Regions from separate parts of the Exiguobacterium sp. s166 genome, predicted to be linked through region 2. Evidence: riboswitches for the same ligand, from Rfam matches in the RefSeq annotation. Region 2 holds a riboswitch; the other holds the start of a gene.
The links. A riboswitch is a leader RNA that binds a small molecule or an ion and turns the genes downstream of it on or off. The one in region 2 is predicted to bind S-adenosylmethionine.
Positions count from the first base shown of each region.

Region 1: linked by a shared signal. The riboswitch ahead of KNP93_RS02950 (methionine ABC transporter ATP-binding protein) and the one ahead of KNP93_RS14240 (methionine ABC transporter ATP-binding protein) in region 2 are both predicted to bind S-adenosylmethionine.

Region 1 is NZ_JACSMU010000001.1:586,879-593,028, reverse strand. Features, by position in the region: gene KNP93_RS02970 (class I SAM-dependent methyltransferase) at 1-390, shown strand, start outside; gene KNP93_RS02965 (S-ribosylhomocysteine lyase) at 394-858, shown strand; gene KNP93_RS02960 (PLP-dependent cysteine synthase family protein) at 855-1,778, shown strand; gene KNP93_RS02955 (bifunctional cystathionine gamma-lyase/homocysteine desulfhydrase) at 1,771-2,937, shown strand; SAM riboswitch class I at 2,997-3,102, shown strand; gene KNP93_RS02950 (methionine ABC transporter ATP-binding protein) at 3,183-4,205, shown strand; gene KNP93_RS02945 (methionine ABC transporter permease) at 4,202-4,867, shown strand; gene KNP93_RS02940 (MetQ/NlpA family ABC transporter substrate-binding protein) at 4,901-5,737, shown strand; gene KNP93_RS02935 (MDR family MFS transporter) at 5,811-6,150, shown strand, end outside.
Region 2 is NZ_JACSMU010000008.1:67,077-73,226, forward strand. Features, by position in the region: gene KNP93_RS14220 (type B 50S ribosomal protein L31) at 1-223, shown strand, start outside; gene KNP93_RS14225 (DedA family protein) at 259-909, opposite strand; gene KNP93_RS14230 (thymidine kinase) at 1,087-1,707, shown strand; gene KNP93_RS14235 (alpha/beta hydrolase) at 1,775-2,533, opposite strand; SAM riboswitch class I at 2,596-2,699, opposite strand; SAM riboswitch class I at 2,949-3,052, shown strand; gene KNP93_RS14240 (methionine ABC transporter ATP-binding protein) at 3,139-4,170, shown strand; gene KNP93_RS14245 (methionine ABC transporter permease) at 4,160-4,810, shown strand; gene KNP93_RS14250 (MetQ/NlpA family ABC transporter substrate-binding protein) at 4,847-5,668, shown strand; gene KNP93_RS14255 (M20 family metallopeptidase) at 5,696-6,150, shown strand, end outside.

The DNA.
Region 1 (6,150 bases), on a different contig from region 2:
ATCAACAAGATTCCGGAACTTCCGGTGCAGGACGGACATTTCCTGTCGTTTACGGCAGATGATGCGAAAAGCTTTGTTTCGACGTATGCGTTTCATCATCTGACGGATGAGGAAAAGGGAGAAGCTGTTGATTTGATGGCGAAGATTTTGCCGCACGACGGAAAAATCGTTTATGCCGATACGATGTTTGTTTCAGAAGAAGCCCGCTTACAAACGATTGCTGAAGCGAAAGCACAAGGATTTAACGGACTGGCGGAAGATTTGGAACGTGAGTTTTATCCACTGATTCCGGTGATGGAACAGATTTTTGCGTCACGCGGGTTTGATGTTTCATTTACACAATACAATCACTTCGTCTGGCTCGTAGAAGCCGAGAAAATGGGGGAATAAATCATGACACTTAAAAAAATGAACGTAGAAAGCTTTAACCTGGATCATACGAAAGTCAAAGCACCATATATTCGCGTTGCCGGATACAAAGACGGTAAAGTCGATCAAGTCGTTAAATACGACATCCGCTTCACGCAACCAAACGTTGAGCAAATGCCGATGCGTGCAATGCATACACTCGAACATTTACTTGCGGAAAACATCCGCAACTACTCGGACGATGTCATCGATGTCTCGCCAATGGGATGCCAGACTGGTTTCTACATGGCGATGATGAACTTCGATTCGGTCGAAAAAATGAGCGAGCTTGTTGAGAAAACATTAAAAGACGTCTTAGCAGCAGAAGAAATTCCAGCGCAAAATGAAGTCCAATGCGGATTCGCAAGCGCCCACGACCTTAAAGGAGCGAAGCACTATGCCGAGAAAATGCTTGCCGGTCGTGATGAATGGGACATCGTCTTCGGATGATCGCGAAATCAGTCCGCGACCTCGTCGGAAATACGCCGCTCTACGAGATTACTTCATTCGATTTGCCTGCTGGTACGCGGATTTTGGCGAAGCTCGAATGGATGAACCCTGGGGGCAGCGTCAAAGACCGCCTTGGCATTCAACTCGTTGATGCCGCGATCGAACAGGGATATGTGACACCAGGTGGAACGATCATCGAACCGACTGCTGGGAATACCGGCATCGGTTTGGCGCTCGCCGCCAAAAAGTATGATTTACAGGTCATCTGTGTCGTTCCGGAAAAGTTCAGCCAGGAGAAACAGACGTTGATGCGGGCACTCGGCGCGACTGTCGTCAACACACCGACTGAGCTCGATATGCAGGGCGCGATCGATAAAGCCAAAGAACTCGGACAAACGATTCCGAACAGTTATGTTCCGCTTCAATTCGAAAACGAAGAAAATCCGGTCACGTATCAGCGGACACTTGGCCCTGAGCTGATGGCGGAACTGGATCAGATTGATTGGTTCGTTGCCGGATGCGGGTCAGGCGGAACGTTTGCCGGAACAGCGGCCTATTTAAAAGAACGTCTCGGGACGAAAGGTGCAATCGTCGAACCGGAAGGCTCGGTCCTCAACGGGGGACCAGCCGGACCGCATAAGACGGAAGGTATCGGAACGGCCAAATGGCCAAGCCTCGTCTCGCGTGACTTAGTAGATGAAATTCATACGATTTCAGATCATGATGCCTTCACGAAAGTCCATGAATTGGCGGCTCGTGAAGGATTGCTCGTCGGCAGTTCAGCCGGTGCAGCACTCGTAGCAGCACTTGATCTGGCACATCGTTTTCCCGGCAGTACCATCGTCACCGTCTTCGCCGACAGTGCCGAGCGGTATTTAAGCCAACAAATCTTTGAAAAGGTGGACGAGACACATGCGTAAAAAGACAGCATTGATTCATGGAGGAACAGGCGTCGATCGAGCAACTGGTGCCGTTACACCTCCGATTTATCAAACGAGTACGTACAAACAAGAGAAAATCGGTCAATTAAAAGAAGGCTACGAATACTCGCGGACAGCCAACCCGACACGGACAAGCATCGAACGATTGATCGCGGACCTTGAGGGCGGCGCACGTGGTTTTGCCTTCGGATCAGGAATGGCTGCGATTCATGCTGTTTTCAATCTGCTTGAGTCAGGAGACCATATCGTCATGACAGATGACGTCTACGGTGGTACATTCCGTCTGATGCAACGTGTCTTACCGAAATTCAACATCCAAGTGACATTCGTCGATACGACGGATCTTGCCGCAACGGAAGCTGCGGTTCAAGACAACACGAAGATGCTGTACGTCGAAACACCAACGAACCCGTTATTGAAAGTCACGGATATCGCGGCTGTCGCTGAAATCGCGAAGCGCAATAACCTGAAACTCGTCGTCGATAACACATTCGCGACACCATACTTGCAACAACCACTCGCACTCGGTGCAGATATCGTTCTGCACAGCGCGACAAAATACATCGGCGGTCACTCGGACGTCGTCGCAGGACTCGTCGTCGTCAACAGCGACGAGCTCGGAGAAGATCTTCACTTCATCCAAAACTCGACCGGCGGTATTCTTGGACCGCAGGACAGCTTCCTGCTCGTCCGTGGATTACGGACGCTTGGTATCCGGATGGATGCAATCGAAGAAACATCACATGATCTCGTTCAGTTCTTACAGGAACAAGACGTCGTCTCGAACATCTTTTATCCGGGACTTCCAACACATCCGGGACATGCGACACAACAGAAACAGGCGACTGGTTTTGGCGGCATGATCAGCTTTGATGTCGGTTCAGCAGAAAATGCGGAGAAACTCGTCGAAGCGACACATTTCTTCACGTTGGCTGAGAGTCTTGGAGCTGTTGAAAGCTTGATTTCTGTTCCGGCACGCATGACACATGCCTCGATTCCGGCAGAACGTCGTGCTGAGCTCGGCATCACGGATGGTCTTGTCCGGATTTCGGTTGGGCTTGAGGATGCAGAAGACTTGAAAGAAGATTTAGCACGTGCTTTCAGCCTGCTTCAGCCGGTTTCAGAAAAAACTGTTTGACAAGCAAAATAAGCCCTGCTAATATTCAGATTATATTAAAAATAACTAAATACCGATAACTCTTATCGAGAGTGGTGGAGGGACTGGCCCGATGAAACCCGGCAACCGCGGAATTTATTCCGAAGTGGTGCTAATTCCAGCAGACGAATGTCTGCAAGATGAGAGCAAATGGTTTTGTGTACTGAAAAAGTGCGCGCGTTTGCTCTAAAACGTGCGCACTTTTTTTATATTTAGGAGGGACCGTATTGATTCGCTTACAGGATGTAGGAAAGATTTATCGTTCGAAGCGCGGATCGGTTGAAGCCGTCGTCAATGTCGACTTATCAATCGAGCGCGGTGAAATTTTTGGAATAATCGGTTATTCGGGAGCAGGGAAATCAACCTTGATCCGATTGCTGAACATGCTCGAAGCACCGACGAGCGGATCGATTCAAATCGACGGTGTCGAAATGACGACGCTCAAACCGAAAGAATTACGCGGCGTCCGCAAAAACGTCTCAATGGTATTCCAGCACTTTAATCTGCTGTGGTCACGGACCGTTGAAGAAAACATCATGTTCCCGCTCGAACTCGGCGGTTATCCGAAAGCCCGTCGCAAAGAACGAGTTGCTGAACTGATTCAACTCGTCGGACTCGACGGACGCGAAGGTGCTTACCCGTCGCAACTGTCAGGTGGACAAAAACAACGGGTCGGGATTGCCCGGGCACTGGCATCCAACCCAGATGTCTTACTCTGTGACGAAGCGACCAGTGCGCTGGATCCGAAAACGACGGACTCGATCCTCGAGTTGCTTGTCGACATCAACAAAAAATTAAAATTGACAATCGTTTTGATTACACATGAGATGCACGTCATTCAGAAAATCTGTCACCGGGTTGCCGTCATGGAAGCCGGGAAAATCGTCGAACAGGGACCGGTCGCAGAAGTGTTTCGTCACCCGAAACAGGCGATGACAAAAGAGTTCGTCAAACAGTTGACGTCACCATCTGAAAACGAATTGACGTTTGCGAAATTACGCGAACGCTACCCGACCGGAAAAATCGTCCAGCTGACGTTCGTCGGTTCGACGGCGGAAAGTCCGATCCTGGCCGAAGTCATGAAAGACTCGAACTTATTATTCAATATCATCGGCGGAAACGTCGGACAGACGCAGGACGGGGCACTCGGAACGCTGTTCATTCAGCTGCTCGGGTCGGAACAGGAAGCACAAGCGGTCATCGCCAAACTTCAAGCGAGTGACGTTGAAGTGGAGGTGGATCACCGATGAGTACATTTTTTACAGATGTGGATTGGGATATGGTTTGGGAAGCAACCCGCAGTACCGTCTATATGACGGCTGTTGCAGGACTCGCGACGTTCGTCCTCGGACTGGCGATCGGTCTGTTGTTATATGCGACAAACGAAGATCTGTTGTTTAAGAACCGGGCACTGTATTCCGTGCTCAGCTTTTTAGTCAATATCTTCCGGTCGATCCCGTTTATTATCCTATTGATCCTGTTGATTCCGATTACGAAAATCATCGTCGGATCATTCTTAGGACCAACGGCTGCGCTACCTGCGTTAATTCTAGGTGCAGCACCGTTTTACGGCCGAATGGTCGAACTGGCTCTTCGTGAAGTCGATAAGGGTGTCATTGAAGCAGCTGAATCGATGGGTGCAACGAAGTTCCAAATCATCTATAAAGTCTTGATTCCGGAAGCTCTTCCGGCAATCGTATCCGGGATCACCGTCACACTCGTCGCACTCGTCGGTTACACGGCAATGGCCGGGTTAGCCGGTGGTGGTGGACTGGGCGATATGGCCTTCATTGAAGGATTCCAGCGCTCACAAAATAACATCACCGTCATCGCGACGTTGTTGATTCTCGTCATCGTCTTCATCATTCAAATTATTGGTGACCTGCTCGTCAAAGCCATCGATAAACGGTAAGACCTATTTTATTTAACTTGGGAGGAATCATTCATGAAACTTTGGAAAAAATTCGTCGGCACAGCAGCCGTATCGGTCTTAGCAATCAGCCTAGCGGCATGCGGAGAAGAATCTTCTTCGTCAGGCAGCGGTGACTCAAAAACACTCGTCATCGGGGCGTCAAACGTTCCCCACGCTGAAATTCTCGAGCACGTTCAAAAAGAATACGAAGCAAAAGGCTATAAACTCGAAATCAAGAAGTTCCAGGATTATGTTCTTCCGAACAAAGCATTGGCTGAAAAAGAAATCGATGCGAACTATTTCCAACACGTGCCGTACCTTGAGCAACAGGAAAAAGAAAACAAAGACTACAAATTTGCAAGTGCCGGCGGTGTTCACGTTGAACCACTCGGCGTTTATTCTAAAAAATACAAGTCGTTGGATGAATTGCCAAAAGGCGCAACAATCTTGACGAGCTCAAACGTCGCAGAACGAGGACGTGTCTTGACGTTCCTTCAAAACGAAGGACTGATCAAACTAAAAGACGGTAAAACAACCGATGCCCAGCTCAACGACATCGCAGAAAATCCGAAAAACATCAAGTTCAAAACAAACATCGAAGCATCACTCTTACCGCAAGCCTACAAAAACAACGAAGGCGATGCTGTCTTGATCAACACGAACTATGCGATCGATAACGGCTTAAACCCGTTGAAAGATACGATTGCACTTGAAGACGAGTCTTCACCGTACGTCAACATCATCGTCACACGTGACGGCGATGAAAAAGACAAACGTGTCACGACATTACTCGATATTCTCCACGAGAAAAAGAACCAAGATTGGATTACGAAAGAATACAAAGGGGCCGTCGTTCCGGTCAGTAAATAAGTTGCTTCATTCAATGCATTCTTCCTATATAATGGAAGGATGCATTGTTTTTTTGTGCGAAAGGGGGATTTCCATGCAACGTTTGAAACAGCTTCATCCATTGACGGTCGGGGTTTTGCTCGGGACATTTTTTGCCCGGCTCGGGACTTTCATCACGATGCCGTTTTTTGCGATTTACTTATCGGTCGTCCTGAAGTTCAGCCCGGTCGACGTCGGTTGGATTCTCAGTATTTCGGCCATCGCCAGTCTCGTCATGAGTTTCGTCGGCGGGACATTATCCGACCGCTATGGCCGGCGGACGATGATGCTCAGCGGAACGTTTGGTTTCGTGCTCGTCTTTATCGGACTGGCACAAGTCGAGACGTTTGGGGCGTTTTTCGTCTTAAGTGCTCTGAACGGAGTGTTCCGGTCCG
Region 2 (6,150 bases):
CTACAACAAAGTTGTATTTATGGACTCAACTACTGAGTACAAATTCTTGACTGGTTCTACACGTTCTTCGAACGAGACAATCACTTGGGAAGATGGAAACGAGTACCCACTCATCCGTGTGGATGTGTCTTCGGACTCGCACCCATTCTACACTGGTCGTCAAAAGTTCAACGCTGCAGACGGTCGTGTCGATCGCTTCAACAAAAAATACGGCCGCAAGTAATTGCGACTTCAGTATTAAAAAACAGCCTGTCTCCATTACTGGAGCAGGCTGTTTTTGTATAGACAGAACTTGGCACGGTACGCCAGATACGTTTTTAAAACGAAGGATAGACCGATTCCACCGGCAGCACCAATCAGATACGGAAGTGTATCCGGATTGTTCGCAAAATGTTCGAGTAAAAGACTGAAGGAAAAATGACGACCTAGGAAATAACCTGCTCCTAAAAAGACACTGATCCAAATTAAAGCACCGGTATAGGCATAAGTAACGAAGATCCGGAACGGCATTTTCGAGACGCCGGCAAAAAAAGCGGACAGTTGCCGGAGACCGGGTATGTAATAACCGATGATTAAAACCGTTTTTCCGTAACGTAAAAATCCGGCTTCTGCTTTGAAAATATGTTTTTCAGAAATACGTAACTTCGGAGCCATTCGATGGAGCAACGGCATTCCAAGTTTCAGACCGAGCACATAGCTGATTGTCATTCCGATACAACTGCCGGCATAGGCAGCAAGAATTGTCCCGACGAGCGGCAAATCACCATGATGCATCCAGAATCCTGACATGACGAGTAACGTCTCGTCTGGAACCGGAAGACCGACGATTCCACCGGCCAGAAGAATTGCGAGTCCGAACGCTCCATATTGATGGAGGACTTCATGTAATATGTGATGAATCGGAGTCACCTTCCTTCAAAGAAACTTCTCTTTCAGTGTACAGGAAATACATACCAGTTGAAATGAGAAGATGAAGAAAGTGGCGAATTTGGCAAGGGTTTTTGATTTTTAGAAGTCAATCCTTTTTCTCAATTTAGATTCGGGCTATACTCGTTAAAGTGACTAATTTAGAGGACGGTGTTTACGATGATGCATGTGATCAATCAATATGGTTGGATTGAAGTGATTTGCGGAAGTATGTTTTCCGGCAAGTCAGAAGAACTGATCCGTCGTGTCAGACGGGCACAGTATGGAAAGTTACCGGTTCAAGTGTTCAAGCCGGCAATCGATGACCGGTATCATGAAGAGCATGTCGTGTCGCATATCGGCAACTCGGTCATTGCGATTCCGATGGCGACGAGCCGTGATGTCTATGCAGCAGTGGCGGAAGAGACGCAAATCGTCGCGATTGACGAAGTTCAATTTTTTGACGATGAGATTGTCGCAGTCATCGAAGCACTGGCTCAAGATGGCAAACGCGTTATTTGTGCGGGACTCGATCAGGATTTTCGGGCCGAGCCATTCGGCAAGATGCCTGAATTACTGGCACGTGCGGAATTCGTGACGAAATTACAGGCGATTTGTCTGTCATGCGGAGATCCGGCGTCACGGACACAACGATTGATTGACGGGAAGCCGGCAAACTACAATGATCCAATCATTCTCGTCGGGGCGTCTGAATCCTATGAACCGCGTTGCCGTCATTGTCATCAAGTTCCGGGCAAACCGCAACCGTTACAGGAATGGAAAAAACAACAGCAAAATTGAGAATAGACGATTTGAAAAAGCGAACGATTCTTTGGCCTCACGGCCGGGAATCGTTCGCTTTTTTTTATCAACCGGTTCGTGTCAACCGGCTGAACTGTTCGATGAATTGTAAGGTCTCACGGACAATCGTCTTTTGATCATGGTCAAGCGTCGCGACATGGTACGAGTCGAGCAGACAATAACTGCGTTTATCTGTTGCCCCAATCGTCCGGTACAAATAATCGGAACAGGCCGGCGGGACGACGTGATCCTCAGCAGAATATAAAATAAGTGTCGGAATTTGAATCGTCGCTAAGTGTAGTCGCGTGTCATCAATGAGTCGTAACAGTTCCGAAGCACAAACTGCGGGGACAAGATCATAGATGATTTCAAAAGCGGTCTGCTTGATATCAGGGGTGCTTTCCGGCAGATAGACCGGACAATCGGTGAAGGATAAGGCTTCGTAAGCAGGGACGGACAAGGCGGCATTTATCGTGATGATTCCTGCAATCGGGAGACCTTCAGCGGCAAGTGACAGGGCAAGTGTCGCCCCCATCGATTGTCCGACGATGAAGATCGATTCGCACCGTCCGGCTAACTGTTCGAAGCCGTCACGCAAGCTCTGTTTCCAGTCATCTGCCGTCGTCGCTTCGAATTCCCGGACATCGGTCCCGTGACCGTGCAGGCGAGGGGCATAGACGGAGAAACCTTGTTCTGCGAACTGTTCTCCTACAGCCCGAACGCTTTGCGGCGTTGCGTTAAAACCATGACAGAGCAAAATGCCGACGGATCCGCGTCCTAAGGAAAAGGCTTCCGCACCCGGTATAACAGGATAAACCATACTCATCATCTCGTCCTCCATTTCAAAAATAAAAACCCGTTTGGCTTTGGACGCAAACGAGTTTCTCGTGTGTATCATCCAAAGCAACCGCTTTGCTGGTCGGAGCACCTTGCATAACAGCAGGTTGCCGTGGAGTCCTAGAGCCAGGTCTCTCGTCCACTCTTGATATATCGTATAGGAATTGTCGGATTAATCATTGAGAAGATGATAGCATTGGCGGAAATGAATTGTCAAACTCTCTTGAACAGGCGTCAAAATTCAGACAACGATCCGGTTTGTCCCGGGACAAAAATCGATATGGGTCATATGGTTTATTTTTGAAAATATGGTTGACCTTTAAAAGATCTTTCTGTAGTGTAAAAATTAGTTTTACGACATAAGTTCAACCGGCAACAACACACATACGAATTTCATACCGCAACACTTATCCAGAGAGGTGGAGGGACTGGCCCTACGAAACCTCGGCAACAGACTCATTATGAGCACTGTGCCAATTCCATCAGACAATTGTCTGAGAGATGAGTCGAGTGGATTCTGCCATTGTGCGGATCCAGGTCTCTTCTTGTTTCTTAAGAAGAGACCTTTTTTGTATTTTAAAGGGGGAACAAGTGGTGATTACATTCAAAAATGTAAAAAAAATCTATGAAACAAAGGAACAATCGATTGCTGCGCTGAACGGGGTCGATCTCGAAATCCGAAAGGGAGAAATCTTCGGTGTCATCGGTTTCAGTGGAGCCGGAAAAAGTTCCTTATTACGATGCGTCAACCTGCTTGAACGGCCGACATCGGGCAGTGTGACGGTCGATGGCCAAGATTTGACGACGCTCTCGGCGAAACAGTTACGGGAAGCCAAACAACACATCGGGATGATTTTTCAGCACTTCAATCTGCTGGATTCGAATACGGTTTTTGCGAACGTCGCAAAAACCCTTGTCTTAAAGGGCGTCAAAAAAGACGAGGTCCATCGGCGGGTCAATGAACTGCTGGATTTCGTCGACTTGGCGGATAAGGCCGATCATTATCCGGACCAGTTATCGGGCGGACAGAAACAACGGGTCGGGATTGCCCGGGCACTTGCCACCCAGCCGTCCGTCCTGTTGTGTGACGAAGCGACCTCGGCGCTTGATCCGCAGACGACACAACACATATTACGCCTGCTGAAACAAATCAATCAGGAATACGGCATCACGATCTTACTGATTACCCATGAGATGGGTGTCATCCGTGAGATTTGTGACCGGGTCGCCGTCATCGAAGCCGGCAAGCTGATTGAATCGGGTACCGTGTTCGACGTCTTCTCGAATCCGCAAACGGCGACGGCAAAAAACTTCGTCCGTTCCGTCATGCAGGATGAGATTCCGGCGTCGGTTCAAAAAGTCATCGATCAACGGGATACCGGGCACCATATCTACAAAATCAACTTCCTCGGGGCAGGGACCGGACAACCGCTTTTATCGCAAGTCGCGAAACGGTTTGATGTCGATCTCAACATCCTGCACGGCAGCATTACGGAACTGCAAAACATTCCGTTTGGCAGTCTGCTTGTTGAACTGATCGGTGATGCGGCGGAAATCAAACGGGCACTGCATTACATCGATCAATCGGATGTCGTCGTCGAGGAGGTGCTCGCAGATGCTAGTTAATTACACGGACATCTGGACCGCTTTTCTGCAGACGTTGACGATGGTTGGACTGTCATTACTCTTTTCGACATTGATTGGTTTACCGCTCGGGATTCTGCTTGTCGTGACACGCAAAGGAGCGTTGCTCGAACAAATTCCGTTCTTCAATGTCCTAAGCGGCATCGTCAATATCTTCCGGTCCGTTCCGTTCATCATTCTGCTCGTGGCAATCATTCCGCTGACCCGTTTGATTGTCGGATCGTCAATCGGAACACAGGCGGCAATCGTTCCGCTCGTCTTTTACGCGGCACCGTACATTGCCCGCCTGATCGAAAGTTCGTTGCTTGAAGTCGATACCGGTGTCCTTGAGGCAGCGGAAGCGATGGGGGCGACACCGTTGCAGACGATTTTCCGTTTTCTGTTGCCGGAAGCGCTCAGCTCGCTTGTTCTGAACCTGACGATTGCGACGATTGGTTTGATCGGCGCATCAGCAATGGCCGGGGCAATCGGTGGCGGGGGACTTGGTGACTTGGCAATCACGTACGGTTACCAACGGTTTGATACGACGGTCATGATCATCACGGTCGGAATTCTCGTCATCTTGGTTCAAGGGTTACAGACGACAGGCAATCTGTTAGCACGAAAAATTCGGAGACACTAAACAACTACAAATAGAGAAAAAAGGGAGAGATGAAAGATGAAAAAAGGTTTAGCGATTGGTGCAGCATTAACGACGGTATTGTTTGCGGGATGTGCCGCTTCCGGAGAAGAAGATCAAAAGACGGTCAAGCTCGGAGTCAGCGGTTCTGATACACAAGTCTGGGAATACGTCGCGAAAAAAGCGAAGAAAGAGGGCATCACGATTGAACTCGTCAAGTTCTCCGACTACGTCCAGCCGAACCTCGCCCTGGCGGAAGGGGAGATTGATGCGAACTCCTTCCAGACCGTCTCTTACTTTAACGCCTTCAAAAAAGAACATAAGTTAAAACTGTCGCCGATTGCGACGACGGTCATCGCGCCGATGGGGATTTATTCGGATAAGGTCAAGGACGTCAAAGACATTCCGGTTGGCGGAAAGATTGCCGTCCCGAACGAAGCGACGAACATGGGTCGGGCATTGCTGCTGTTGCAGGAAGCCGGCTTGATTAAATTGCCGGACGACTTTGACGGTAACGGCTCCGTTGATAAAATCGTCGAGAATCCGAAAAAACTGAAGATTGTCCCGGTCGTGGCCGGTCAGACACCACGCGTGCTGCCGGATGTCTCGGCCTCGATCATCAATAACGGAATTGCCGTCGATGCCGGCTTTAATCCGATCAAGGACTCGATTCTCCATGAAAACGAGACGGCAAAACCGTACATCAACATTATCGCGACCCGGACGGAAGACAAAGACAAAAAGACGCTCAAGAAAATCGCCTCGCTGTACCATCAGGATGACGTCGCTGCCTTCATCAAAAAAGAGTACAAAGGCAGCACGATTCCAACGTTCGTCCCTCTCAGCGATATCGGAGAATAACCAAAAACCAAAAGGAGCGTGACCCAAATGACAATTCAGACGAGACGGCAAAACCTGACACAAACGATTGAACAGGATATTGAGCAAAAACGGGAGTCGTATCTTGAGACGAGCCATCGGATTCATGCGACACCGGAAATCGGCAATGAAGAATATTTTGCGTCGCGTCATCATACGGAACGCCTGACAGCCGAAGGGTTTACAGTCGAACTTGGTGTGGCCGGACACGAGACAGCGTTTCTCGCCCGGAAGGTCTCGGATAAACCGGGAGCAACGATCGCTTTTCTAGCTGAATATGATGCCTTGCCGGGAATCGGTCACGCATGCGGACACAACATCATCGGCACGACAAGTGTCGCAGCAGCGATTGCCGTCAGTCAAGTTCTGGATGAAGTCGGCGGCAGTGTCGTCGTCCTCGGGACACCGGCGGAAGAAGGCGGACCAAACGGCAGTGCGAAAGGGAGTTTCGTCAAACACAATCT